One region of the Aliterella sp. E5.1 genome, then DNA from elsewhere that is predicted to be linked to it. Evidence: riboswitches for the same ligand, from Rfam matches in the RefSeq annotation. Region 1 holds a riboswitch; the other holds the start of a gene.
What was found. Region 1 has a riboswitch for cobalamin ahead of AC2VE5_RS11170 (CbtB domain-containing protein). Riboswitches for the same ligand answer to the same signal wherever they lie in the genome.

Region 1 (14,236 bases):
AAACTTTTTCAACCGAATCGGTGGTAAGGAATAAGCCGTACCAATTGCTAAACTAATCGTTACCATTCCTAGCAAATAAGGCGATAGTAACCAAGCTAGTAGCAGCGCTAAGACCCCCGTTACTGCCACAATTAGCCTACCTGTACCCAGAGAAAACTCGCCACTAGCTAGAGGCAAATGCGGCTTATTAATTTGGTCGATGGCTATATCTTCCAACTGATTCAAGCCCACAATGTAGACATTGCCACACAGACAAGCAAGCCAAGCTCCTACTACAGACAGCACTGAATTACTATTGAATCCTTGAGATAATGCGATCGCATATATGCCCCATACGCTCAAACTCGTACCAATAATTGTATGAGGGCGCGAAAATTGCCAAAAAGCCGCCAGCCAGTTACTCTTGACGCTGGGGTTTGTTTCCTTATTTAGTACCACACAACAACCCAAATTTAATCAATCCGCGATCGTAACCACGACTCATCAATCCTAAAGATAGCGCCGCCTGAATTGTCCCCCAGCCGGAGCGAATTAAGCCGAAAAGCGCCTCAAAATTGAACGCCGAATCAATTACTACATCCCAAAAAGGAGCAACAGCCTCTGACCAATCTGCCGTCTGAATGTTTTGTAATAATAGATTTTGCGCGACTTGCTCGTACTCTGGTAAGGAAATCACGTAAGGCAAACAATAAACCCGATAAATATCTGCCAAATGCTGTTTTTCATCGGTAGTCAGCGCCGCATTTTCTGTAGAGCGATGACACCAAGTAACCATAATAAACTTTCCACCAGGTTTTAGCACCCGGTAACACTCTTGCATAAACTTAGTTTTGTCTGGCATATGTTCGCCACTTTCCAGCGACCATACTAAGTCAAAAGAATTGTCTGCAAAGGGCATATTTTGGGCATCTGCTACCTGAAAACTAGCTTCTGTGCTTAAAAAACTTGCCTCCTTTGCTCGTTCTGCGGCTCTAGAGGCTTGCACCGGGCTAAGAGTAATACCCGTCACCCTAGCATTGAATTTTTGCGCTAAATACAAAGAACTGCCACCAATACCACAACCAACATCGAGAATGTTCTCTGCTTGCTGTACGCCCGACCATTGCAGTAATTCTTCAATTAAATCTATTTGCGCCTGTCTGCGGTCTTTTTTGATTTTGCCATCTGCGCCATAATAGCCGTGGTGCATATGCTCGCCCCAGATCTGTTCCCACAGACTTGAGGAAGCATCGTAAAATTGTTGAATTTGCTGCTGTAGTGCCGTACTCATGTTAGTAGCGTTGAAACGGTAGACCGGAATTAGCGTAGCAGAAGATGCTATTACTTGACACGGCTTTTAAGTTTTAAATCCTACGTTTTATGACCAAAATGAATATTGTTTTCGAGTATGTTTAAACTTCTTTTAGTTGGAGCGTAGGATGTGACTGTTTCTCGGACAATTTGCTTCGGATTTTTGGCAGTAATCGCCGTTGGCACTATTTTACTGATGTTGCCTTTTTCTTCGGCGGCGGGGACTTGGACTAATTTGATTGTGGCGCTATTTACTTCTACCTCGGCTGTCTGTGTAACTGGGTTAGGGGTTGTCGATACTGGTACTTATTTTTCTTTTTGGGGTCAGTTTTTTATAGTTGCTCTAGTTCAGATTGGCGGACTTGGCTATATGACTGCAACTACTTTTCTATTGCTACTACTTGGAGCTAAATTTGGCTTGCGCGATAAAGTTGCTATTCAACAAGCTTTAGATCAAACGGGGATACAGGGTAGCGCTCAATTGATCCGCTCAATTATTGCTCTAACTTTAATTTTTGAAATTAGTGGCATTTTCCTGCTTTTACCAGTTTTTGCTCAAAACTATCCATTGAATGAGGCTTTGTGGCTAGCAACTTTTCATAGTGTTAATTCCTGGAATAATGCAGGTTTTAGTTTATTTAAAGACAGTTTTATTGGCTACCAAACTTCTATACTTTTAAACTTGGTAGTTACGGGGTTAATTATTTGTGGTGGTATTGGTTATGGAGTGATTTTAGAGCTATACATTTGGTTGCGCGATCGCCTACAGCGCAAGTCAGAACGAATAATATTTTCTCTCAGCTTTAAAGTTGCCGTTAGTACTACTTTAGCTTTGTTAATTTTGGGAACAATTGCCTTCTTTTTTATAGAAGTAAAAAATCCGGCAACTTTTGGTTCTTTCAGCTTACAAAATCAAATACTTTCAGCTTGGTTTCAATCGGTAACGACAAGGACTGCGGGATTTAATACTATTGATATTGGTAAAATGACTACGGCAGGTTTATTTTTAACCATTGCTTTTATGTTTGTTGGTGCAAGCCCCGGTGGTACGGGTGGCGGACTAAAAACAACTACATTTCGAGTTTTGACAAGCTGTACAAAAGCAATTCTCCAAGGAAAAGAAGAAGTACTATTATATGAAAGAACAGTAGATATTTCTTTAATTCTAAAAGCAGTTGGTGTATTAGTCGGCTCAGTCGCTACCGTACTTTTAGCTACCATCTTAATTGCTGTAACCGATCCAAAAATAAACTTTATTCAAATTTTATTTGAAGTAGTATCAGCTTTTGCTACGGTCGGACTTTCGACAGGAATTACTGCTAGTGTAACGGCGGCGGCAAAATTAATTTTAATTATGACTATGTATATAGGTAGAGTTGGAGTTTTGCTGCTAATGGCAGCTTTGCTCGGAGATCCCAAACCGAGCTTAGTTCGCTATCCTGAAGAAAATTTAATTGTCGGCTAAGATCGTACTACCCTAAAATCATGCCCAAATAGCAATAAAATTTAGTTCAAATAGGGTGAATTTACCAAGGTAATAAAAAGAGTGAATCTGTCTTCTCTAGGTTTTTTACGCAGTCTCCGTAAAGACAATCGTCAGTTTGCTGTTATTGGGTTAGGACGTTTTGGTAGGTCGGTCTGTGCGACATTTCACAAGTTAGGTTATGAAGTGCTAGGAACAGATGTTGATGAAAAACTTGTTGCTCAAGTGTTAACAGACCAAATTGTTGCTCACGCGGTGCAACTAGATTCTACTCAACCCGCCGCCCTCAAAGAAGCAGGGATTTTTGAATTTGATACGGTAATTATTGCGATCGGCAACTACATTCAAGAAAGTATTGTCACAACGCTAAACGTCAAAGAAGCTGGTGTACCTCATGTAGTAGCCAAAGCCTCCTCAGAAATTCACGGAAAACTGTTGCAAAGAGTGGGAGCAGATCATGTAGTGTATCCTGAGTTTGAGGCGGGTTCTACTTTGGCGCGGAGTCTCACCAAACCAGGTATTTTAGACCGTTTTGACCTCGATCCCGATCACAGTATTGTCGAGCTAATTGTTCCCGATGAGTTTCACGGCAAAACAATTACCGAACTTCAACTGCGCACTCGCTACGGTTTAAACCTTTTGGCTGTAAGTCAAGATGACAAGTTTGAAATTAATCCCGACCCCAAAAAAAAGTTACAGCAAGGTTCCGCAATGGTAGTAATTGGCTGTAATAAAGACATCAATCGCTTGCCAATTTGAGGAATTTGGATAAATACAGATAGAGCAATCGACTAAGGTTTTAGAATAAAGCTAGAAAGCTAGTCCGATTGGGTACATCCAACCGGGTGCAAGACAATAGTTGAGAAAAAAGAAGCACCATGCTGGATTTGGTACTGATTCTAGCGGTAGGTTTTTTTGGTAGCTTTGGGCATTGCGTGGGAATGTGCGGACCATTGACGGCGGCGTTTTCTCTATCGCAAAAACAAGACGCGCCCCAAAAAGTGCGATCGCAAATTTTGTTTCATATTTTGCTCAATGCTGGCAGGCTAATAAGTTATGCCTTAGTTGGTGCGGGTATTGGTGCAATAGGTTCGGTAATTTTTGCAAGCGGACAACTAGCCGGAAGCGGCAGCGCTTTGCGTCAAAGTATTGCCATTATTACTGGCATACTCCTAATTTGGTTTGGAATTGTGCAAATTAACCCCAAATTTTTACCACCAATCCCCTTTTTACACCCTCTAACTAGAGGAAACTTGCATCAGCGCCTAAGTAAAGCGATGGTACAGCTTTCTTTTGATAGTCAATGGTGGACACCAGCTATTTTAGGATTTGTTTGGGGTTTAATGCCTTGTGGTTTTCTGTACGCCGCGCAAATTAAAGCCGCCGAAACTGGCAGTATTTGGCGAGGCGCGGCAACAATGGCGGCTTTTGGGTTGGGAACTCTACCCACGATGTTAGGCGTAGGCATTTCTACTTCGCTTGTTAGTAAAGATCGGCGCAGTCAACTATTTAGATTAGCTGGTTGGGTAACTATTACGGTTGGTGTATTAACTCTCCTACGGGCGATGGGAGAGGAAATGATGGTTTATTTTACAGGACATGGAGCATTACTATGTTTGATGTTAGCTTTGGCTGCTCGCCCGATTAGCCGCCTGTGGGCGCAACCATTAAAGTATCGCCGCGCTTTGGGGGTAGGAGCCTTTGTAATGGCGATCGCTCACGTTACTAATACCATGCAGCATAGCTTTGGTTGGAACTTAAGCTCTATACCCTTTTTGATTCCAAATCATCAAATAGCTATATGTATGGGGTTAAGCGCATTTCTACTGCTTGTTCCCGCAGCTTTTACTAGCTTTGACAAAGCACAGAAAAATTTAGGCAAGTATTGGCGACAAATTCATTTATTAAGTATTCCAGCTTTGATACTCGCTGTAATTCATGCTGTACTGATTGGTACGCATTACTTGGGCGGGATTAATCACACATGGATAAATCAGCTTTTGGTAGTTAGTTTGGGGTTGATGACTTTGGGCATATTAATATTACGTTGGCAAAACCCACCATCAAAAATGCGCGGCTTATGAAAAACTTTGTAACTTGCAATACTCGGAGATCCCCCCTGACCCCCCTTCAAAAGGGGGGAAAATATCTTAAGGTCGCCCTTTTTAAGGGTGATTTAGGGCGATTACTAAATGCAGCTACTTATAGCAAAAATTTTCAAATATTTTCTACCAAACCCATCAATTTTGGCTGGCTGCTATTACTTACAACCTTACTTACTACTCCCGCCAACGCTCATAAAATAGAAACCCACAAAAATGTCGGCGCAACTATTCACATTGAGCCAAACGATTCTCCCCGTGCGGGTGAAACGGCTTTAGCTTGGTTTGCGCTTACTCAGAAGGGAGGGAAAATTATTCCTCTAGATGAGTGCAACTGTAAGCTATCTCTGTACTCCCAACCTCTGAAGGTAGGTACAGCACCCATATCACAGCCCCCATTAAAAGCAGTGTCCCAAGAGAGCTATAGAGACATTCCTGGGGCAGAAATCACCTTTCCGGCGGCGGGAGCTTATCAATTGCAATTGCAGGGAAGCCCCAAAGCTGGTGCAAAGTTTTCCGCTTTTGAACTAAAGTTTGATATCGACGTTGCACCAGGAGTTGCAGCACCAAAAAGCAGCGATCGCATTTCTACCCAAATATCACCTCAAGAGCCGCAAACAATGCCGCCGTGGTTGATTCCAGCCGTTGCTATCGGGGCAATTTTTACGGGTGCGATCACATTTTTGGTATGGCAAAAGTTACAGCGCAAAGATTAGCTATTTATTTTATGCTTTAGTGGGCTATGGCGGATGATTAATCCGAGGGCTAACCCAACTACTACCGTAGCTACCAGATAACCCAAGCTAATTAATCGAGTTAGTAGCGGGGTAGCCACAGCCGCTACTTCAATTTCCTCTGTAGCCACAACTGGTTGAAACTGACGATTAGCTGTAGGATTTGGTACAACTTCTACCTCTAGCTTGTGAGGTGCGCCATCAAAAAATTGTTGCTGCCATTTCAACTTACCTGTAACATCGGGAATACCTTGATAAGCAAAAGCTACCCAGTTATTTTCTAGTTGAGTAGTTTTTAAGTTGAAAACTACATCCGTTAAAGGCTGATTGGTTTTTGGATCGATCACGCTAACTTGTAAATTAGCCAATTTCCCCACGGTGGCGTGCTTGTCGCCGCTTATTTGTACTTGTAGCTGGGAATCATTGACAATGGCGGTTTCTACAGGTTCTGGATGGGAATGACTGTGAGAATGGGGTACTTCGGCGCTGACATTAACTACAAGCAAACTTGCGATCGCAACTAACACCGCTCCACTCAACAATAATCGCACTCGCGCCGGGGCTATTTCTCCTCTTTGGGGTAAAGGTTGTTTGCCCATCACCCAACCGCCACCAATTCCAACAGCGAGTAAAATCGCGATTAAAATAGCGTAATTGCGATACTTAACCGGATTTTCTGCTACCTTAAGGGTCAAAGTTTGCTCAATCGGACTAAATTGATTGGCAACAATCGGGGAAACATTGACTGCTAACTTATATTTGCCCCGAATTGGCAGCATTTGTTGAAGCTGTACTTTGCCTTCTGGGGCGATCGCATTTAATTCTAGTAGCTTCGTACCTTCGACGACGGGAAAATCGGTAGATAAAAAGGGAGTAATGGGCGGTGTAAATATTTGGATTTTAAATAAACTATTTGCCAACAATTCCCCAGCAGGATTTCGCGCGCTTAACGTCAATAATGTAGGCGATTGGGGCGTTGTCGCTTCCGCTTCAAATGGGTAAAATTGTCCTACAGGCGGACTTGTCGTTAGTTGAATAGGCGATCGCGCATTTTGAGATAAGCCAATAATTGCAAACAGAAATAGGCTCATCAAGCCCGTAATAGCTATGATGAGCGCTGAGCGCTGAGATTTTGACATTTTGATATTAGTTAATTAATTGTTCCGTCACAAGCTGTTATCTTGAACAAATTTTAATGACAACTAATTGTCAAAGTGTGGTGGCGCAAAGAGTGCATCGAATCATGGACGGCGGGATAAGTTGAAAAATATACCGTCCACAACGTCAAAGCGCATAGCGAAGTATACAGTGTCAACTGTACAGGCAACGATAAAGTCCAATCAATTGCCCGTTTTTGAACGTAAGTAAGATTATTTGTAGCTCTCACAACCAGTGTTCCTCGCACAATAATGTAGAGTTATTAGCGATTGGTAGGCATTCTGACTTAAAGGCTTTAGTATCGCCTCATCACAGTTGCGGAACAGCGTCGGAATCTCACCGAACTTTCCCTTCACTTCTAGTGACTTCCACCAGAACCAATCGCGTCAGGCAATCATTCTATCACTGCGTGCGAAATCTGGAACTAAGAGTAAAATGTAATGCTAATTAATCTTGAGGACAAGTAACAATATGTGTACAGCTTGTTTACTATTTTCTGCTTTAATGCTGTTTACTCCCGCAGATAATGCCGCACCATCCAATCGCGTTTCTGTAGCCCAAGAAACTCAAGTAGCCATTACCCAAATGGTCAAGGAATTGCCCAAGTCTTCAGATACCAAACTATTACGTAGTGGGTTATTGGAATTGCATTCACAATTAGCAACTACAAAAAATGACGTACAAGCCCAACAAATTATCGACAGCGAATTAAACATTTTGTCGCAGCAACTGAGAAATTCTTCTAGTGGAGAAGAAGTAACCGAGTTGCTAGAAGATATGTTGATAGAAGACGAGCCAGCACCTCAAACAAAAAGTTCAAACTACGCACCGAATAAGTCTATTTCTAAACTAAATTGGGGCTGGCTGCATTAAATAATTGCCCTCAAACTCAATTAGGGGCTTATCCGCCCCAACTAAGTTATTGCAATATTTCCTCCAATTGGTGCTGATTCCAGAGAGTTTGATACAATCCTGGTTTTTGCACCAATTCGGCGTGAGTACCAGCTTGCACAATTTGCCCTTTATCCATCACCAAAATTCTATCGGCGGTAGCGGTGGCGGATAGTTGGTGAGAAATAAATACTACTGTTTTGCGTTTAGTACCTTGCGAAAGATTATTCAAGATATCAGTGGCAGTTTGATTATCCACGCTAGAAAGCGCATCATCCAAAATTAATACTGGCGCATCAACGAGCATCGCTCTAGCTAAAGCAGTACGTTGCCTTTGACCGCCAGAAAGAGTAATGCCGCGTTCGCCCACAATAGTTTTGTATTGTTGGGGAAAATTGCGAATTTCTCCGTCTATTTGGGCAACTTTGGCGCTATATTCTACCTCGGCTTGGTCGCTTACCGGATCGCCATAGCGAATGTTATTTTTGATCGTAGTGCTAAACAAAAAGCTATCTTGAGGAACATAAGCGATCGCTTGACGTAATGAATCTAAATCAAGAAGCGTAATATCTATCCCATCTAAAAACAATTGCCCAGGTTCAATATCTAATAAACGCGGTAAAGCATTAGCAAGAGTTGATTTACCTGAACCAATAGCACCAACAATTGCTACAGTTTCGCCAGGAAAAATCGTCAAATTGACATTGTCCAAAGCTGGAGTAGTAGCGCCAGGATAAGTAAAGCTGAGATTAACTGCTTTGAGTTCGCCTTTGACTTGTTCTTTGGGTAAATGTATAACTTGGTCGGAGTTTTGAATTTTGGGCGTGACCGTTAAAATAGACTCAATGCGATCGATACTAACTTCACCTCGTTGGTAAGCCGTAATTGTAAAGCCTAACAGTGCAGTGGGAAATACCAAACGCTCTACATAGATTAAGAGCTTGAGAAAGTCACCAATAGTAATTTGTCCAGAAATAATTTGGCTAGAACCTAACCACAATAAAATTAGCAAACTAATATACGCAAGCCCCCCCACAAGCGGAAATAAGGTATTGCGGGTTTTGGCTAGTTTTAAGTTGGCGGCTAACAGCCTTTGATTGTTTTGACTAAAAGCACGGCGCTCGTTTTCTTCTTGGGCGTAGATTTTAATCAGCGCAATCCCGCTCATATCTTCTTGAATCAACTCGCTGACAAGAGAAAGCTCCTCTTGTACTTGAATTTGTTCGTTGCGGAGGCGATCGCTAAATAACTGTACAGTAACTAGCATGAACGGATAGATAGCTATAGTTGCAAGCGTTAGCTGCACGCTAATTGCTAACATCGCCGGGAGAGTAAGGGCGTAAGCAAATACTGTATTTGCCAAACTAAGCACCGCAAATCCCACCAATCGCCGGATATTTTCGACATCGCTAGTAGCGCGGTTAATCAAGTCACCCGCCGTATTGAGGGCAAAATAAGCAGGTTCAAGTCTTAGCAAGTGTTGAAAAATCTTTTGTTTGAGGTCAAATTCTACCTGTCGCCCAACACCAAATAAAGTAACGCGGGAAACCATGCGGATGACCCACATGATCGAACTAAGAACAATAATTAGGATGACATAGCGTAAAACTTCGTCGAAAGTGAAAGCAGATTGAAATCTATCAACAATTTCACCAATCAATTGCGGAATATAAACACCAATAGCATTAACAACAAGTAAAGCAACAATACCTACAGTAGTTGCTTGCCAATGGGGGCGGAGGTAAGAAACAAGTTTAGCAAATCGAGTTTGAGCCATTAGAGCAATTGAGCAACTATTGCGATTTTAACAACAGGCGCGATCTCTATAGCTACGGTCAAAAGTTAGGTAATGGCTGCAAAAGTCAAGATTTTGCTGATGTATGTTGAATTTAAGGCTATTGTTGTTTTGCTTTAGCAATTAGCTCTTTAGCTCTTGTGGCGGCTACTTTTTCGCTGAATTAGTTAAAATCTGAGAAATCATGCGATTAGCCCCAGATGCGTAGCCGCCACCAAATAAATTGAAATGATTGAGAATGTGGTAGAGGTTATACAAGGTTTTGCGTTGCTCGTAGCCTGGCTCTAAAGGAAAAGTATCGTTATAAGCGCGGTAAAAAGCCGCCGGAAAACCGCCAAATAGTTCCGTCATTGCTATATCTACTTCGCGATCGCCATAATAGGTTGCAGGGTCAAAAATTACTGGCTCTCCCTGGTTTGTACAAGCGGCGTTACCTCCCCACAAGTCTCCATGTACTAAAGAGGGTTGTACTTGATGGGATAGCAGTTGCGGGAGGAATGCTAATAATTGTTCTTGCTGGGGAAAATGCTCCCCCTTCCGGTTAGCCAATTGAAATTGATAGCCTAGACGGTGTTGAGCGTAAAACCTTACCCAATCAGTTGTCCAATTATTAATCTGCGGTGTAGAACCAATTGTATTATTTTGTTCCCACCCAAAACCCTTAGAGCTAGTCGTGCGGTGCATTGCAGCTAAATTACGCCCCATTTCTTGCCACGAATTAGTAGTTGCCGTACCTAAGTTCAGCCATTCCAAGACTATATAAGCCGAATTTTCAGCGACTCCCCAACAAATCGGTTTTGGTACGCGGATAGTATTTGTTTGTGCCATTTGCTCCAACCCTAGCGCCTCGGCAACAAACATTCCAACTTTAGCAGCCTCGTTTAGCTTCACAAAATAAGTGAAGTCGCCATCACTTACCGCGTAGCCTTGATTGATACAGCCACCGCTTACAGAACGATGACTTGCGATCGCAAACTTTGGTTGAGTCTGGGAGATATGTTCGGCTATTTGCGTCCACATAACAAATTAAGGCTTGAGAATAACCGCACCGTAAGCATCGGCGGAGAGATATTTTTGGGCGGCGGCTTGCATTACCCCCGCATCGAGGGCTTGAATCCTCGCTGGGTAATCAAAGGCTGGCGCTAGGTTTCCGACCATAGATTGATAGTAGCCGTATAAACCCGCGCGATCGCTTGGAGTTTCGTTAGCAAAAATAAATCGATTGGCAACTTGAGTGCGAATCCGGGCAATCTCCCATTCTGCAACGGGCTGATTTTGAATAGTATGAATGTGCTGAGCAATTGATGCTTCTACTTGCGCCAAGTTTTCTACAGGAAGCGTTGCCGATATATAAAAAGTGCCTTGCAAGCGTTGCGTTATATTGCTAACAGAAATACTAGAAACCAGTCCCTTTTCTTCTCGTAAATCCCGCACCAGCCTCGATGTACGCCCCGCTCCTAATACGGCGGCTAATACATCTAGGGCGTAAGTTTCTTGCAGATTACTCAACCCTGGAACTCGCCATACCATCACTAACCGCGCTTGTTGCAGACTATCATCCTTCAACTCGTGGCGGACAATTTCTGTAAAAGCAGGTTCTTCAGTAAGGGTAGCCGCTAAGGGTTGACGGTTGACAATGGGTGAGGGGTTGGTAGCTTCGGTAAAACCATCGGCAACAATTTTGATTAATTCATCTACAGGCAAATTACCCACAGCAACGGCGGTAATAGACTCTGGCTGATACCAAGAGGTGTGAAAATCGCGCATTTGCTGCGGCTGGAGTTGGGAAATTACGTCAAATTCTCCAAGTACCGGGCGGCGATAGGGTAAACGGGCAAAGGCGGTTTGCATTGCTTGGGCAAAGGTGCGCCGACGAGGATTATCATCCGATCGACGGATTTCTTCTAAGACGACTAACTTCTCTCTACCAAAAGCATCGTCGGGGATGAGCGAATTAAGCACTACATCAATTTGCAGAGGCGCTAGGCTAGCAAAATCTTTCGGGGCAGTAGTAATGTAGTAGTGGGTGTAGTCTTGGCTAGTTGCGGCATTTGTAACTGCGCCTCGTTCCTCAATTCGGCGCTCAAATTCTCCGCTAACAATCCGCTTGGTCCCCTTAAAAACCATGTGTTCGAGAAAGTGAGCCATACCATTGATATCATTCGGTTCATTGGCTGAACCCACATTAACCCACAAACTCAGGTTAACGGCTTCTACTGGCATCTGCTCGGCTACAATTGTCAAACCGTTAGGTAGCTGATGCAGGGTAGGAGAATTTAAGCGGGGTGGTTTTACAACAGTTGAAGTCATTAGTAATACGGAAGAAGCCAGTATTTCCTTATCTTAGCCATTCCTGAGGGCAGGCAGAAAAGATCATACTATTTTGGGAAAGACTCCGCTCGTGCTTTGCGGTGACTAGGGCAAAAAATATACATAAACTTTTTATCTAAGCTATGTTATCTGTTCAACAATTAAAAGCTAAAAAAAAATCTGTTCGCCGCAATCTTTGGCTCGAAAAGTTACTAGCAATTATTGCTGTTGCAAATTTACTTTTAGTAGTTTTCGATCTTAGTTATATCCCTTTGCGAGATTGGTACTTTATAGAAGCACCAACAATAGTTAGATACTACGACCAAGTTAAAGGGATAGAACCTCACCGTGAAACTCAAAGATATCTTCAGAAAGTGGATCAATTAGAAACTCAAGTCGAGCAAATCGGGTTGCAGTCGCCGGAAGTTGAAAGCTCATTGCAACAGTTGCGTCTACTTAGTAATGAAATAATTGAAGATAATCCTTTTGATGTAGCAGATAAAACTGGAAGTTTAGCTAAAATCAAGAGATTGATGCGCCTGCGTGTAGCCTCTTTTAACAATCGCTCTATAGAAGCATCAGCCCACGAAGCATTTACATTATTTTGGAGCCAACTATATTTATCTCAAGTAGGTTGGGAGCAGGAAATTAGCTTTTTTAATACGCAATTACGCCCGTTAATTGAAACTAACTACTATCGAGATATAGGAGAGAATGGCAAATTTATAGATAAGTTTTGGTTAATAGATTTACCATTTGTCATTATATTTAGCATAGATTTTTTAATTCGAACCTTATTTCTTAGCTTTCGCAATAAATTAAGCTGGTTAGAAGCAATGCTGCGGCGATGGTACGATATTTTTCTGTTGTTACCTGTTTTACGATGGTTGCGAGTAATCCCGGTAACGATTCGCCTATATCAATCTCGACTATTGAATCTCGAACCTGTGCGATCGCAAATTAACCACGATTTTGTAGCTAATTTTGCCGAAGAAATTACCGAAGTTGTGGGTATTAGGATAATAGATCAGCTTCAAGACGCAATTAAAAATGGTGATATTAGTCGTTGGCTGCTGCGTTCTAAAAGTGGTTATATAGATATCAACAACACAAATGAAATTAGTGCGATCGCATCTCGCATAGTAAAATTAAGCGTTCATCAAGTTATCCCAAAAATTCAGCCCGATGTAGAAGCGTTGATATATTATAATCTTCAAACTATACTTAACCAATCTCCAGTATATAAACAGCTTCAAAATGTACCAGGAGTAAGTAATTTGCCCAAGCAATTAGCTAGTGAAATAGCTAAGTCTAGTTATAGTGCGATCGTAAACATGATTGAAGATCCGCAAAGCGCGAAAGTGTGGAAACAGTTAACTGATAATTTTAGTAAAACTCTAGAAAGAGAGTTGCAGCAAGAACATAACTTGAAAGAAATTCAAGCTTTACTTGTAGATTTATTAGAAGAAATCAAAATTAACTATGTTCAAAATATTGCCGAAGGCGGGATGGAAGAAATATTAGAAGAATCCGAGCAAATTAGACGAATTAAACGCAAAAAATCAAATTATTAAGCAAGGGAAAGTTATGGTTAATTCTTTAGAAATAAATACCCCAATTAGAGTAGGTTTAGTTGGTACGGGTTATGCAGCAAAGCTTAGAGCCGAGATATTGCAGCAAGACGGGAGAGCTAAATTAGTAGCAGTAGTTGGTCATGCAACCGAGAAAACTGCCGAATTTGCTCAAAAATATGATGCGGATGCGATCGCATCTGTAGAGGAGTTAGTAAGCTTAGATATAGATTTAGTAATTGTTGCAACTATCAATAGCGAACACGGTGCAATTTGTCGCCAAGCCTTGCAGCACGGAAAGCACGTTGTAGTTGAGTATCCCTTATCTTTGGACGTATACGAAGCTGAAGAATTAATTAACCTCGCTTCTCGGCAAAATAAACTACTGCACGTAGAACATATTGAATTACTCGGCGGCTTGCACCAAGCCTTAAAAGAAAATTTACCAGCAATTGGCAATCCATTCTACGCCCGCTATAGCACCTTAAATCACCAATCTCCTGCACCTCAACGTTGGACTTACAACAAAGCCTTATTTGGCTTTCCTTTGGGTGGTGCATTATCGCGGCTGCATCGTCTGACTGATTTATTTGGTAGTGTTGCAACTATTAACTGTCAAAACCGCTATTGGGGGATGGATGGCGAGTTTTACAAAGCTTGTTTGTGTACGACGCAGTTGCAATTTACTAGCGGGCTTATAGCTGAGGTTGTTTATGGGAAAGGGGAAACTATCTGGCTGGAAGAACGCAAATTTACTGTTGATGGCGAAAAAGGTGGTTTGAGTTTTGACAAAGAAGACGGAAAATTAATTAACGCCGAAGGAATAACACCTATTGAAGTAGGTACGCGCCGGGGTTTATTTGCCAAAGATACAGATATGGTATTAAACCATTTAATCAATG
Region 2 (11,538 bases), on a different contig from region 1:
AAGATTGATGCTCGTCTCAACTTTAACATCTTGGGGACTTCACGCTAATTTTGGGACGGACTTTGCACGTGTCAATTAAGATTGGATATTGTTACGCTCGAAATAGATGAGAGTTCAATCATAAATGATGCCAATTTTGCGTAAATTTACAATATTGTTTTTGTGCCTAACTTTGAGTGTGACAACTATTGGCTGTGGCAGCAATACCGCAGCCGTCCGCCAAAGCCCCAACACACCCCAACAATCGGCAGCACCTTCAAAAATTGCTGACGGCAAGTATCCCGTCCAGCAAGCTAGTTATAGCGATGCGAATGGAGAATATGAGCTATTTTTGCTCAATACTCCTCCCGGTCAACCGCCGAGTTTTCGCACGACAAATTTGCAAATGGCGAGGTTAACCGATGAAGAAATCAAAAGCGGTGAGAAAAGCTATCTAAATGTAGCCAACGGACAACCTGCGTTGCACCTTACGGAAGACTTCAAAATTGAGTACAACCACACTGTGACCGAAAATCAAGTCAACCCGCAAACTGGGCAACAAGAAACTGTCGTCGTGCGTCGCGAGAATAGTTTTTGGAGTCCTTTTGCTGGCGCTTTAGCAGGTCAGGCAATTGGTAGCTTGTTATTTAGACCCCAATACTATGTACCCCCGGTCTATCAACCTGGAAGTAGATTATTAACAGGTTATGGCGGCTACGGCAATACTTACGATCGCGCTGTAACCAGTTATCGCACTCGCTACAATGCGCCACCCTTGGAAGTCAGAAATCGGACTAATTTCCGGACTACTGGTGGGATTAGAAGACCATCATCTTCCACGGTACGCCGTTCGCCTTCAAATGCTGGCAGCCGTTCTAGTGGCTCTGGTTTTGGCTCTAGCACCTTACGCCCTTCTGGTAATTCTAGTTCCAGCCGGGTTAGACGACCTTCATCAGGTAGTTTTGGTAGTGGGAGTCGTTCTCGTTCTAGCGGTTCTCGGAGTCGTTCTAGAAGTCGGCGCTAAATAAGTTTGAGAAAAGGGAGTAGATCTTTCTACTCCCTTTTTTTTATCTAGGGTGTTTGCCAGATTCTTTGATGGTATTGAGCTACATCTGCGTAAGGATCGGGTGCTGGGTGGCTGTGGTCGTGATGGTGATGGTGGTGTCCGTGTTCGTGACCGTTTGAGTTATTTCCTACCGCCGCTAGGCGGAATTTGCACATCTCGCAGTTCATCTGTACTTGACCAAGTTGAGTTTCAATTTCTCGCTCTCTCAGCACGGAAAATAACTGAGGATGCAAGCCCATTTCGGGCAAACAATCAATTTTGATCTCTGGATATTGCTGTTGCTCTACGCACGTAATATCAAAAATCTTCTTGACTAATATCCCAGTAAATAAGAAGTACGGCAAAACGATAATTCGTTTGGGCTTGTAAAGTCGAGCGCGGCGAAACCCTTCTTCTAGGCGGGGGTGGGTAATACCGATAAAACAAATTTCGACCGTGGAGTAACCGCTACCTTCCCAAAGAATCCGAGCTAGTTTGTACAAGTCTCCGTTAGCATCGGGGTCGCTTGCACCGCGACCAACAAATAATAATACTGTATCGGCGCGATCGCACTGATATAGTGCATCAAGTTCAGCTAAACGCGACTTCCATAAGTCTACAATCCCCGGATTTATGCCAAAATGCCGCCCATAATGAAACTTGACTTGGGGATGTCTGACTCTAGAACGATCTAATTCGTTCGTGACATCAAATTTGTTATGCCTAGCTGCAAATAATAATATCGGCAGCACTGATAGCTCGGTATAACCTTGTTCTACACACAAATCTACTCCTTGTTGAATTGTTGGTTCGGTGAGTTCCAAAAAACAAGGTAGTACGGGTCTAGATGTATCCAAGGCTTGATAAGCCGCCGTAAAGTCTAAAAAACTTTGTCGTCCTGATTCGTCTCTAGTACCATGACCAATCGTCAGTAAGGGACGATGGAGCGGTAATGGTGGTAATTTTAGTGGTGGGATGGAGTATTCGATGTTTGTTGTATTTACAGCAGTCATTGAAAATTAGTTATCCTTTCCCGTGCGACGCAGGAAATAAATTGAGCTAGTGATAATTTCGGCATCCTGGCTAACGATAACTGAATTTAAGACAACTCAATGGTTAGATTTGTCCCTACAGCAGACTCGTTTACAGTTGCGGCACAGCCCCGGATTTGCACCGGAGTTTCCCGAATATCACGATCGCGCTTTAGTGCTTAGTTATCTTAACCGATTTAACTTAGTTCCCAATCCGGGGTAGGGGGGTTAATCTGGGTTGCGCGATCTAATATGCGATCGCGCGAGTTCTTTACAATAGCCTTAATTTTCACCTGCTATATCTCAAATATCCTACTTAGGTTACTTGCTTTAATAAAGAATTTTAACTGCGGCTAACTATCAAAATAAATACTTAATTATTTATCAATAAAATTTTATTTTGTTAAAAATAGCCTACGCAAATAGTTTCCGACACAAAGAGAGCTAAGAAGATATTTGTTTTACTTATGACTGAAATAAGTCTCAAAAAACCAGTCTATGGGGGGAATAATGCCTAAAGCAAACTAGCGATGATTGATTTAGTATTAGTCTGTATATTGGCTAAGTAGATTACTCAACTAAAGTTCTATAAATGGAGCAAGTTTTTAGTCATAATCTAAGATTAAAGACAAAAAATTAGGCTACTTTTTATCAGTCTTAGTTGAGCAGTTTAGTTTGTTATTTACACTGAAAAATACTATTTTGTGCTAGTAAGCTTTGACAAAGATTAAAAAAAAGGAACTTACAATATGAAGATTTCTAATTTATCTAAAACTATATGGGCAAGTGCTTTTATTTTTAGTTTAACTACTCTGCCTGTAGTACCTGTGTCTGCTCAAGATAGTAGCGGAAGTGGAGCCGGAACATCGGGAACTGGAACCGGAACATCGGGAACAGGGACAACCACAGCGCCTGGTACAGGTAGTACAACTACAGGAACAACTCCTAACACAACTACTGGAACAGGGACAACCACAGCGCCTGGTACAGGTAGTACAACTACAGGGACAACTCCTAACACAACTACAGGAACAACTACAACTCCTGATACGACCACTGGAACAGGGACAACGACAATTCCTGGAACCGGAACAACTACAACTCCTGATACGACCACTGGAACAGGGACAACGACAATTCCTGGAACCGGAACAACTACAACTCCCGATACGACCACTGGAACAGGGACAACGACAATTCCTGGAACCGGAACAACTACAACTCCCGATACAACCACTGGAACAGGGACAACAGGTAGTACGACTACTGACACACAGATAACCACTCCTAGTACCGGAACCGGGACAACAGGTACCACGGTAAGCCCTGGAAGCAGCACAACCGATACAACAACCACAACGACAACAACTCCTAGTACAGGTAATACAACTACAGATACCGTCGTACCTAGCACTACAACAGGTACACAAACCACAAGTTATCAGCAAACTAACGAGCGGACTTTTGATTGGGGATGGCTAGGTTTGTTAGGTTTAATTGGTTTAGCTGGTAGGCTTGCCAAAGGTTCAGAAAAGACTGCTTACAGCGACCCTTACGAGACAACTGGCTCAGTTAGACGTTAGAACAGAAAAAAGGAACTGCGACGCAGTTCCTTTTACAAAATCCTGGCATTTTTACCATCTATTGGGCTTAATGTAAGTCCGGTTTGCTCCTCTAATAATTATTGTTGTTCTAGGTTCTCGGTAATAATCGACTCTAGAACCGTTGTAGATGGTTCTTTGAGGTTCCCGATAATATTTGAAGTTTGGTCTTTTATAATTAGTTCTTAGAGGACCTCGGTAATAGTTACCTGGAGAGCCGTAGTAAACTCTTTTTTCTAAGTATTGGTTGTTTCTAGCTTCTGGGTGGAAAATATAAACCTTCCGTTCATTGTTTCGATAACCTGTTGATTTCGCATTGGCACTAGCAGCAAAGCTGGTTGAACCTAAAGTAAGAGCCGCCAAAATTAGAAGTGTTTGCTTGTATCTACCCATATTTATCTACTTCTGATCGGAATACTTATGTATATAATTTATCCAATAACTTATTGATTTTGTCGTTCCTATTTTCTTTGCTCCGTATTTTTTTTGGGCTATTGGTAAGGGTTGCAGCTATTCTATAAATTCTTTTAGTGAAATACATCCCGAAAAAGTTATTAATGGAAGCATGACTAATTTAATTAGTTTTTATTGCTTGTGATATTGTATTAGCGCGATCACCTAAATTAAAGAGCGAAACACCTACAAAATATTTGTGAGTATTTCTCATACTTGTGATTTTTCTGACTATTTTTGGGAGCGGAGGTGTAAATTTGCCCGCACGTAGCCAAAAATCTAAAATTTTCTGTACTCTTGCGCGATCGCTCGCACTCAAGCAGCAATTCTTCTCAATCGCAAGCTAACAATATTTGATTTAAGCAAATAGTACCAAATCTTGCTGCAAAATTCTTTTTGTTAGTTTGATATTTTTAGAGCTTTTGGCAATTAACTTTTTACAAGATATGTGGATTGGCTACCGATTAATATTAATCAAGGCTTGAATTATTGAGTTTGTGCCGTCAAAATAAAACTTAAAAGCAGGGACTATATTGAGATGGAGTAATAAATTGTGATGGCGATTTAAATAGGCAATTTGTTAATATAATTTAGTGCTGTCAATAAAAAGCTAAAGGTAAAATACCATGCCACATACAATTGTTACTAACATCTGTGAAGGTGTCGCTGATTGCGTAGATGCTTGTCCGGTGGCTTGTATTCATGAAGGTCCAAGCAAAAATGTTAAGGGGACAGGTTGGTACTGGATTGATTTTGCTACTTGTATAGATTGTGGCATCTGCATTCAAGTTTGTCCGGTAGAAAATGCGATCGTTCCTGAAGAAAAACCGGAATTACAGCAAACGCCACAATAATAGCGATTTTAGGTTTTAGTGAAACTAGACTAGGAGGTCAATTCATGGGCAATCGCCCTCAAAAATTGTAAAATCGTAACTAACTTCTCCCGTAAGCTAAATGTTGGACATGAAAAATTCTGCGCCGCTATTAGAAGTTGAAAATGTCTGGGCTGGTTACATCAAGGATCTAGATATTTTGCAAGGCATAAATTTTCATATTTTGCCCGGAGAATTAGTTGCGGTAATTGGTCCAAATGGCGCAGGAAAATCTACTTTAGCTAAAACAATTTTTGGCTTATTGACTCCTCATAAAGGCACAATTACCTTCAAAGGTGAAAAAATTGCTGGACTAAAATCAAATCAAATTGTCAGGCGTGGGATGTGCTATGTCCCGCAAATTGCAAACGTATTTCCTTCACTAAGTGTAGAAGAAAACCTAGAAATGGGTGCTTTTATTCGTAATATTCCTCTAAGTAGTCTAAAAAATAAAATATACGATACATTTCCAGGTTTAGCCAATCGGCGACAACAAAAAGCCGGAACTTTATCGGGGGGAGAACGGCAGATGTTGGCAATGGGTAAAGCATTGATGCTAGAACCAGATTTATTATTGTTAGATGAACCAAGCGCTGCTTTATCTCCGGTACTGGTAAGCAGTGTATTTGAGCAAATTCAACAAATAAATCAAACTGGTACAGCGATTGTTTTAGTCGAACAAAATGCCCGTAAAGCCTTGTCAATGGCGCATAGAGGGTATGTATTAGATACGGGACGCGATCGCTTTTCTGGAGCCGGGCAAGATTTACTGAACGATCCTAAAGTGGGAGAATTGTATTTAGGTGCGGGAATGGCTCATTAGACATGGTTTTAGAACTTTGTAGCCAAGAGATTGAAGCTATCTGTCAGCAGGGTGAAAGTGCTTATCCTCAAGAATGCTGTGGTTTATTGCTAGGAAAACTCAATAATCGTAGCAAAACTGTAGTAGAAGTTAGAGCAACTCAAAACGTTTGGAATGCTGAAGCGGCAGAATTATTTAGCACTGTGGAGGAAAGTAGAGCAACCAATCAACTTAGCAATTATGCGATTTCTCCCCAAACTATCTTACAAGTGCAAAAAGAAGCACGCGATCGCGCCTTAGAGATTATTGGCATTTATCACTCTCACCCCAATAGTGCTGCTATTGCGTCAGAATGCGATCGCCTATATGCGTGGGAACAATACTCGTATATTATTGTTTCGGTAATTCAAGGCAAAGCCCAAGAATTACTTAGCTGGGAACTAGATCGCGATCGACAGTTTCAAGCTGAAGAAATTATTATTGTTAATAACTTAGTTTAAAACCTAGGAAAATCTAAAACAAAGTAGGTTGTTTTTGGATAGGATCTTATTTCGTTCCTCAATTTGGTTGCCATGCTCAATCCTAACTTGGATGAAATTCAATTAACAAAAGAAGAATACGAACGCTATTCTCGCCACATTATTTTGCCAGAAGTGGGGCTAGAAGGGCAAAAACGCCTCAAAGCTGCCAGCGTGCTGTGTATTGGTACGGGGGGCCTAGGATCTCCATTACTGCTGTACTTAGCGGCGGCGGGAGTTGGACGCATCGGAATTGTTGATTTTGATGTGGTTGATAACTCTAATTTGCACCGTCAAGTCATTCACAGCACTTCCTGGGTAGGCAAACCCAAGATTGAATCCGCCAAAAATCGCGTTTTAGAAATCAATCCTAATTGTCAGGTAGATTTGTACGAGACTCGCCTGAGTTCTGAAAATGCCTTAGATTTAGTAAAACCTTACGATGTGATCGTCGATGGTACAGATAACTTCCCTACTCGCTATCTAGTCAACGATGCTTGTGTTTTGTTAAATAAGCCGAACGTCTACGGCTCAATTTTCCGTTTTGAAGGACAAGCAACAGTTTTTAACTACGAAGGCGGACCAAATTACCGCGATTTGTACCCCGAACCACCACCTCCAGGGATGGTTCCTTCTTGCGCAGAAGGCGGCGTACTTGGCGTTTTGTGCGGCATTATTGGTACTATTCAGGCAACAGAAGCTGTCAAGATTATTTTGGGTCAAGGAAATACTTTAAGCGGTAGGTTGCTGCTGTATAACGCCCTAGACATGAAGTTTAGAGAGCTAAAGCTGCGCCCCAATCCAGTGCGCCCAGTAATTGAAAAGTTGATAGACTACGAGGAATTTTGCGGGATTCCTCAAGCGAAAGCAGAGGAGGAAAAACGACAGATGGAATTATCAGAAATGACCGTCCAGGAGTTGCAGGCATTAATTGAGAGTGGTGCAAAAGATTTTGTCCTGCTTGATGTCCGCAATCTTAACGAGTACGAAATTGCCCAAATTCCGGGGTCGGTTTTAGTGCCATTACCAGATATTGAGAGCGGACAAGGAGTTGCTAAAGTTAAGGAATTGCTCAACGGTCATCGGCTCATTGCTCATTGTAAGATGGGCGGGCGCTCGGCGAAGGCTTTAGCCATTCTTAAAGACGCGGGCATTGAGGGAACTAATGTCAAAGGTGGTATTGCGGCTTGGAGTCGGGAAGTCGATCCTTCTGTACCGGAATATTAGACTTCATCATTTAACCCTGTATTCCAACTCAATAAAAATTGGGCTTGATTTTCCCCCCTTTTTAAGGGGAGGCAAAAAGCGGGAAGAATAGCGATACCCGCTTTATTGCCGTGGGCTAGGGGGGATCGAATTTTTGCGTATTGCCTATGTAAGCCCTATCAAAGCTAGAAGTTACTCCGCAAATTGCGGATAGAATTAACCAATTTAGAGTATTCAATCGAAAGTCAAATAAAGTGACATCTACAGTGTTGAAAAGGGTGACAGATAGAAAGGCGAGGATGTAACTGAAAAATATTAGTTTGTCTGGGCTGGGACGAGTGCGATCGCCTGCAACTAAAATAATCGCTCTGATCAATACCCCGCTAACTAAAAGACACAGTAAAATTGTTGCCGGAATCCCGGTTTCTGCGGTCATCATTAAAAAGAAGTTGTGGGGATGTCCTAGCCATAGGTGCATCTTTGCTTCATAGAGAGCGGTAAAGTTACGCAGTCCCCAACCAGTCCAAGGACGCTGGAGCGTTAAATCCCAAGCAAATTGCCATTGGGTAGTTCTTAGTAATGCTATTGGGCGGTCTGGGTACAATTGGTCTGTTAGCCGCGCCCAAAAGAAAGCGGGGACAATTTTTCTAAATAATTCTTGCAGGGGCGATGTCCCAAAGGCTGCTAATAAAATACTACAAGAAATCGCACTTACTCCAATCATTACCCAGCGCCAACCTTGATAAATAGCGTAGCCTAAGAGGGCAATTATGCCGATCGCCCAAGCGTTACGAGAATTGGTCAATATTATTGCCGTCAAGTTGCCTAATGCCGCAATGCTTAAAAATAGCAGGGTGAAATAATTAGGTTTTTTGGCGCGATCTTGATATTTTTCTAGCAATAAGCCCAAATTGAGGATAAAAACAATTACTAAGTAGCCAGCTAAAATATTGGCGTAGAGGAATATAGAGGACATTCGCCCGGTGGGATTGCCAAGGGGCGCAACTTGCCAACCAATTATGGGCTGCAAGTAGGCAGGAGTAACCCAACCTAAAAATAATTGCCCCAGTCCAATAGTTACGACCGGGATAGAAGTAATTACTAACAGCCAACTGATGCGGCGTAGTTGGGTAGGGATACAAATTAACTGCCTAAAGCCAGCAAATAAGATAAAAAAGGGTAAAAAGTTAAATAAGCCTAAAAAAGCATCGCCACGATTAACAGCAAAGCTGGTAGAAATGACAAGTAAGGCAGCTATTGTTGCCATTCCCCAATTTAAGGGACGGTGAATAATGCGGCGGTACTGCTGCCAAGTAATTAACAAAGCAAAAAAGATAGCCAATGCCCCCAGCGATGGCAACAAAGGCAACAATATCACCCCTATTTGGGCGTAGTTCCAAGCAAATTGGGGTTGCAGTTTCAGATAATAGTGCTTTAAACAGTCTCCCAGCACGCTTCTTCTGCACGGGTGAGACGAATTTGGGCTAAGGCAAAGATAGTTGGAATAATCCGCCCGTAATTAGTAGATATTGACCGCCAACCCAAGTCAGCAAAAAACCACGTCCACAAGACCGGACCCATACAAGCAAAGATGCCTCTAACAGCGCCATAACGAGCGGCAGTCATGGTCATACCCTGCTTTGCACTCTGGAGGACAAGTTGACTTTGCAACTGCATTGCGGCGGCGGTTCCGCCTCCAATTAGGGCTTCTTTGGCTAATTGATAGCTGGCAAATTGAAGGGCAAATTGACGGGCAATTTGTTGGAGTAACATCGGCTGGATAATTGAACTAACAGCTATTGCACTACCACCTTTGACTAATAAGGCTATGGGGTCGCGCTGGACAGCTAAAGGTAATGGTTCCGATAGTTCGCACTTAGCTAGAGATTTTTGGACTTTGGTTGTCAATTGAGAGCGATCGCTTTGGGGTAGTTGTTTCCAAGCTTTGCCTAATAAGTTTAAAAATACCTCGGCTTCTAAGTCTGTAGTAGCGAGGTTGTTGGAGTACGGTATTTTGAGATAGCGACACACTTGAATGATTGCTGTACGATAGGTTACGCGCTCGGTGCGTCCGCGCAAAACGGTTACGCCATCGGCGGCTAGATAGCGAAATCTTTGCTCGATCGCGTCTAACCAAGCTTCTCTATCTCTACTTTGAATATCGATTGGTTGTGGTGTATGCACGTAATCGAGGGGATTGAATCTACGACAGAACAAGAGTTCTGTCAGTTGTTGCAATTCATCTTCCGTAGCTAATTCCAGCGCCGATCTCATTTCGTCCAATTTTTATCCCTCCAGACCCCAACTCGTGTTCTTATTCTACTATTTGCGGGGAGGTGAGAATGCTAGTTGTCAAACTTTTACTTGGCTCTTGGTTGCGCGAATATATTATTAATAAGGCAAAAAATTAAAAAATTATGTTTGATGTTGCAATAGTTGGCGCTGGAATGTCGGGTTTAATTTGCGCCCAGCAGTTGCATCAAGCTGGCTATCGGCTAGTTGTAGTTGAGAAGTCGCGTGGATTGGGGGGACGAGTGACTACGCGCCGCTTGCATGATACTTGCGCCGATCGCGGACTTAGTTATTTAATTCCTAATGGGGAATTAACAACAAGTTTTGTTGAGTTGCTGAAATCCCAAGGTATTTTGGCAGTTTGGACGGATACAACGTATGAATTTAGTGCTGACACTCAAAAGTTAAAAGCTATAAAAGGATCGCCTCTATATATTGCCCCGAATGGAATGAGTGAAGTCGCGCGATTTTTGGGGAACAATCTAGAAATCCTGCTAAATCGGCGCTTAGTTGGTTTAAGTCTAAATAACAATTTTTGGCATCTCCAGTTTGAAGCTGGTAATCCTGAAATAGTTGCCAAAGCGGTAGTTGTGGCTATTCCCGCACCCCAAGCGTTGACGTTATTAGAACCATTTGCTGCACCATTGGTTTTAGATAGTTTGCGATCGGTAGAATTTGCTTCTTGTATTAGTGTTATTGCTGGCTATCCTGCTAATATGCCTTTACCACCTTGGCAAGCGGTGACAGTTATTGATGACGATACTCGTGCATGGATTAGTTTAGATAGTAGCAAACGGTCGGGAATGCGATCGCCTGTTTTTGTTTTCCATAGTTCGGCTAAATTTGCCCAAAATTATATCAATACAGAAGATTTACAACCTGTAGGACAAATATTGTTAGATAGTGCTGCTAAATTATTTCCAGAACTCTCTACTCCTGATTGGCTGCAAGTTGACCGTTGGCGCTATGCTTTTGCGACAACACCTTTAGCTGATAATTGCTTAAACGCCCACACACCCCAGCCGTTGATTTGCTGCGGTGATTGGTGTGGAAGCGACAGATTAGAAAGTGCGATGCGATCGGGGATAGCAGCAGCAGAACAAATAAACCAAGTTTTACCGCCAGCATCAAGTTAAAATTCGAGCATATATCATAGTTCTATTTCATTAATTGCAAATATCGGCAAGAGATAAGTTTCATTACCTTGTCAGAACTGCCCTTGAAAATGAGGGATGGACAATTAATCACGATCCCTATCATATAGATTTAGGATTTGTCGATTTCTATATCGATCTGGGCGCAGACACGTAGATATTAGAGATGGAAAAATTTGGGTGCAGCACGATGGTACAGAAGATGCGATCGCCGACCAATTGCTAACATTGGGAGTACCTCAGCGAGATATTGTACTGGCATACCACGCGCCCTATGTAAGGCAGTATACAGAGTACGCTACAGGATAATCTATGCGGCTAAATTATTTTAAAGGGTGGTGTCCCCAGTTTTTCAAAGAGTACAACCAGCGCGTATGTTCGATGTCGCCTGCGGGTTTTTGGGCGCTATGGCGATGCACGTAACTAATTACTTTTTTCATGTGTGCTACGTCATCGTCGCTATATTTATCTTGCTTTTTTCTAGTATCTCTATAATTTTTTGCCCGGATTTATGACCGATTGATTCGTCATTCCCATCTTTTTGCCCGACTTCTTTTAATTCCTCGGTTTTCAGCCAAGATTCAA

Region 2: another riboswitch for cobalamin. It lies ahead of AC2VE5_RS08580 (sirohydrochlorin chelatase); the one in region 1 lies ahead of AC2VE5_RS11170 (CbtB domain-containing protein).

Annotation. Positions count from the first base shown of each region.
Region 1 is NZ_JBYCCV010000025.1:20,274-34,509, forward strand. It holds gene AC2VE5_RS11135 (homogentisate phytyltransferase) at 1-438, opposite strand, end outside; gene AC2VE5_RS11140 (methyltransferase domain-containing protein) at 425-1,270, opposite strand; gene AC2VE5_RS11145 (TrkH family potassium uptake protein) at 1,421-2,755, shown strand; gene AC2VE5_RS11150 (potassium channel family protein) at 2,837-3,532, shown strand; gene AC2VE5_RS11155 (urease accessory protein UreH domain-containing protein) at 3,652-4,857, shown strand; gene AC2VE5_RS11160 (hypothetical protein) at 4,854-5,591, shown strand; gene AC2VE5_RS11165 (hypothetical protein) at 5,588-6,748, opposite strand; gene AC2VE5_RS11170 (CbtB domain-containing protein) at 6,802-6,996, opposite strand; cobalamin riboswitch at 7,022-7,164, opposite strand; gene AC2VE5_RS11175 (hypothetical protein) at 7,239-7,640, shown strand; gene AC2VE5_RS11180 (ABC transporter ATP-binding protein) at 7,687-9,435, opposite strand; gene AC2VE5_RS11185 (fructosamine kinase family protein) at 9,601-10,473, opposite strand; gene AC2VE5_RS11190 (M16 family metallopeptidase) at 10,480-11,763, opposite strand; gene AC2VE5_RS11195 (hypothetical protein) at 11,907-13,337, shown strand; gene AC2VE5_RS11200 (Gfo/Idh/MocA family protein) at 13,351-14,236, shown strand, end outside.
Region 2 is NZ_JBYCCV010000016.1:56,738-68,275, reverse strand. It holds gene AC2VE5_RS08585 (hypothetical protein) at 125-1,003, shown strand; gene AC2VE5_RS08580 (sirohydrochlorin chelatase) at 1,051-2,037, opposite strand; cobalamin riboswitch at 2,077-2,246, opposite strand; gene AC2VE5_RS08575 (WGxxGxxG-CTERM domain-containing protein) at 2,805-3,638, shown strand; gene AC2VE5_RS08570 (hypothetical protein) at 3,690-4,049, opposite strand; gene AC2VE5_RS08565 (ferredoxin family protein) at 4,736-4,963, shown strand; gene AC2VE5_RS08560 (ABC transporter ATP-binding protein) at 5,073-5,804, shown strand; gene AC2VE5_RS08555 (M67 family metallopeptidase) at 5,807-6,283, shown strand; gene moeB (molybdopterin-synthase adenylyltransferase MoeB) at 6,356-7,528, shown strand; gene AC2VE5_RS08545 (O-antigen ligase family protein) at 7,644-8,960, opposite strand; gene AC2VE5_RS08540 (YaaW family protein) at 8,942-9,790, opposite strand; gene AC2VE5_RS08535 (NAD(P)/FAD-dependent oxidoreductase) at 9,925-10,935, shown strand; gene AC2VE5_RS08530 (element excision factor XisH family protein) at 10,970-11,110, shown strand; partial or broken gene AC2VE5_RS08525 (element excision factor XisI family protein) at 11,104-11,262, shown strand; partial or broken gene AC2VE5_RS08520 (DUF3140 domain-containing protein) at 11,277-11,538, opposite strand, start outside.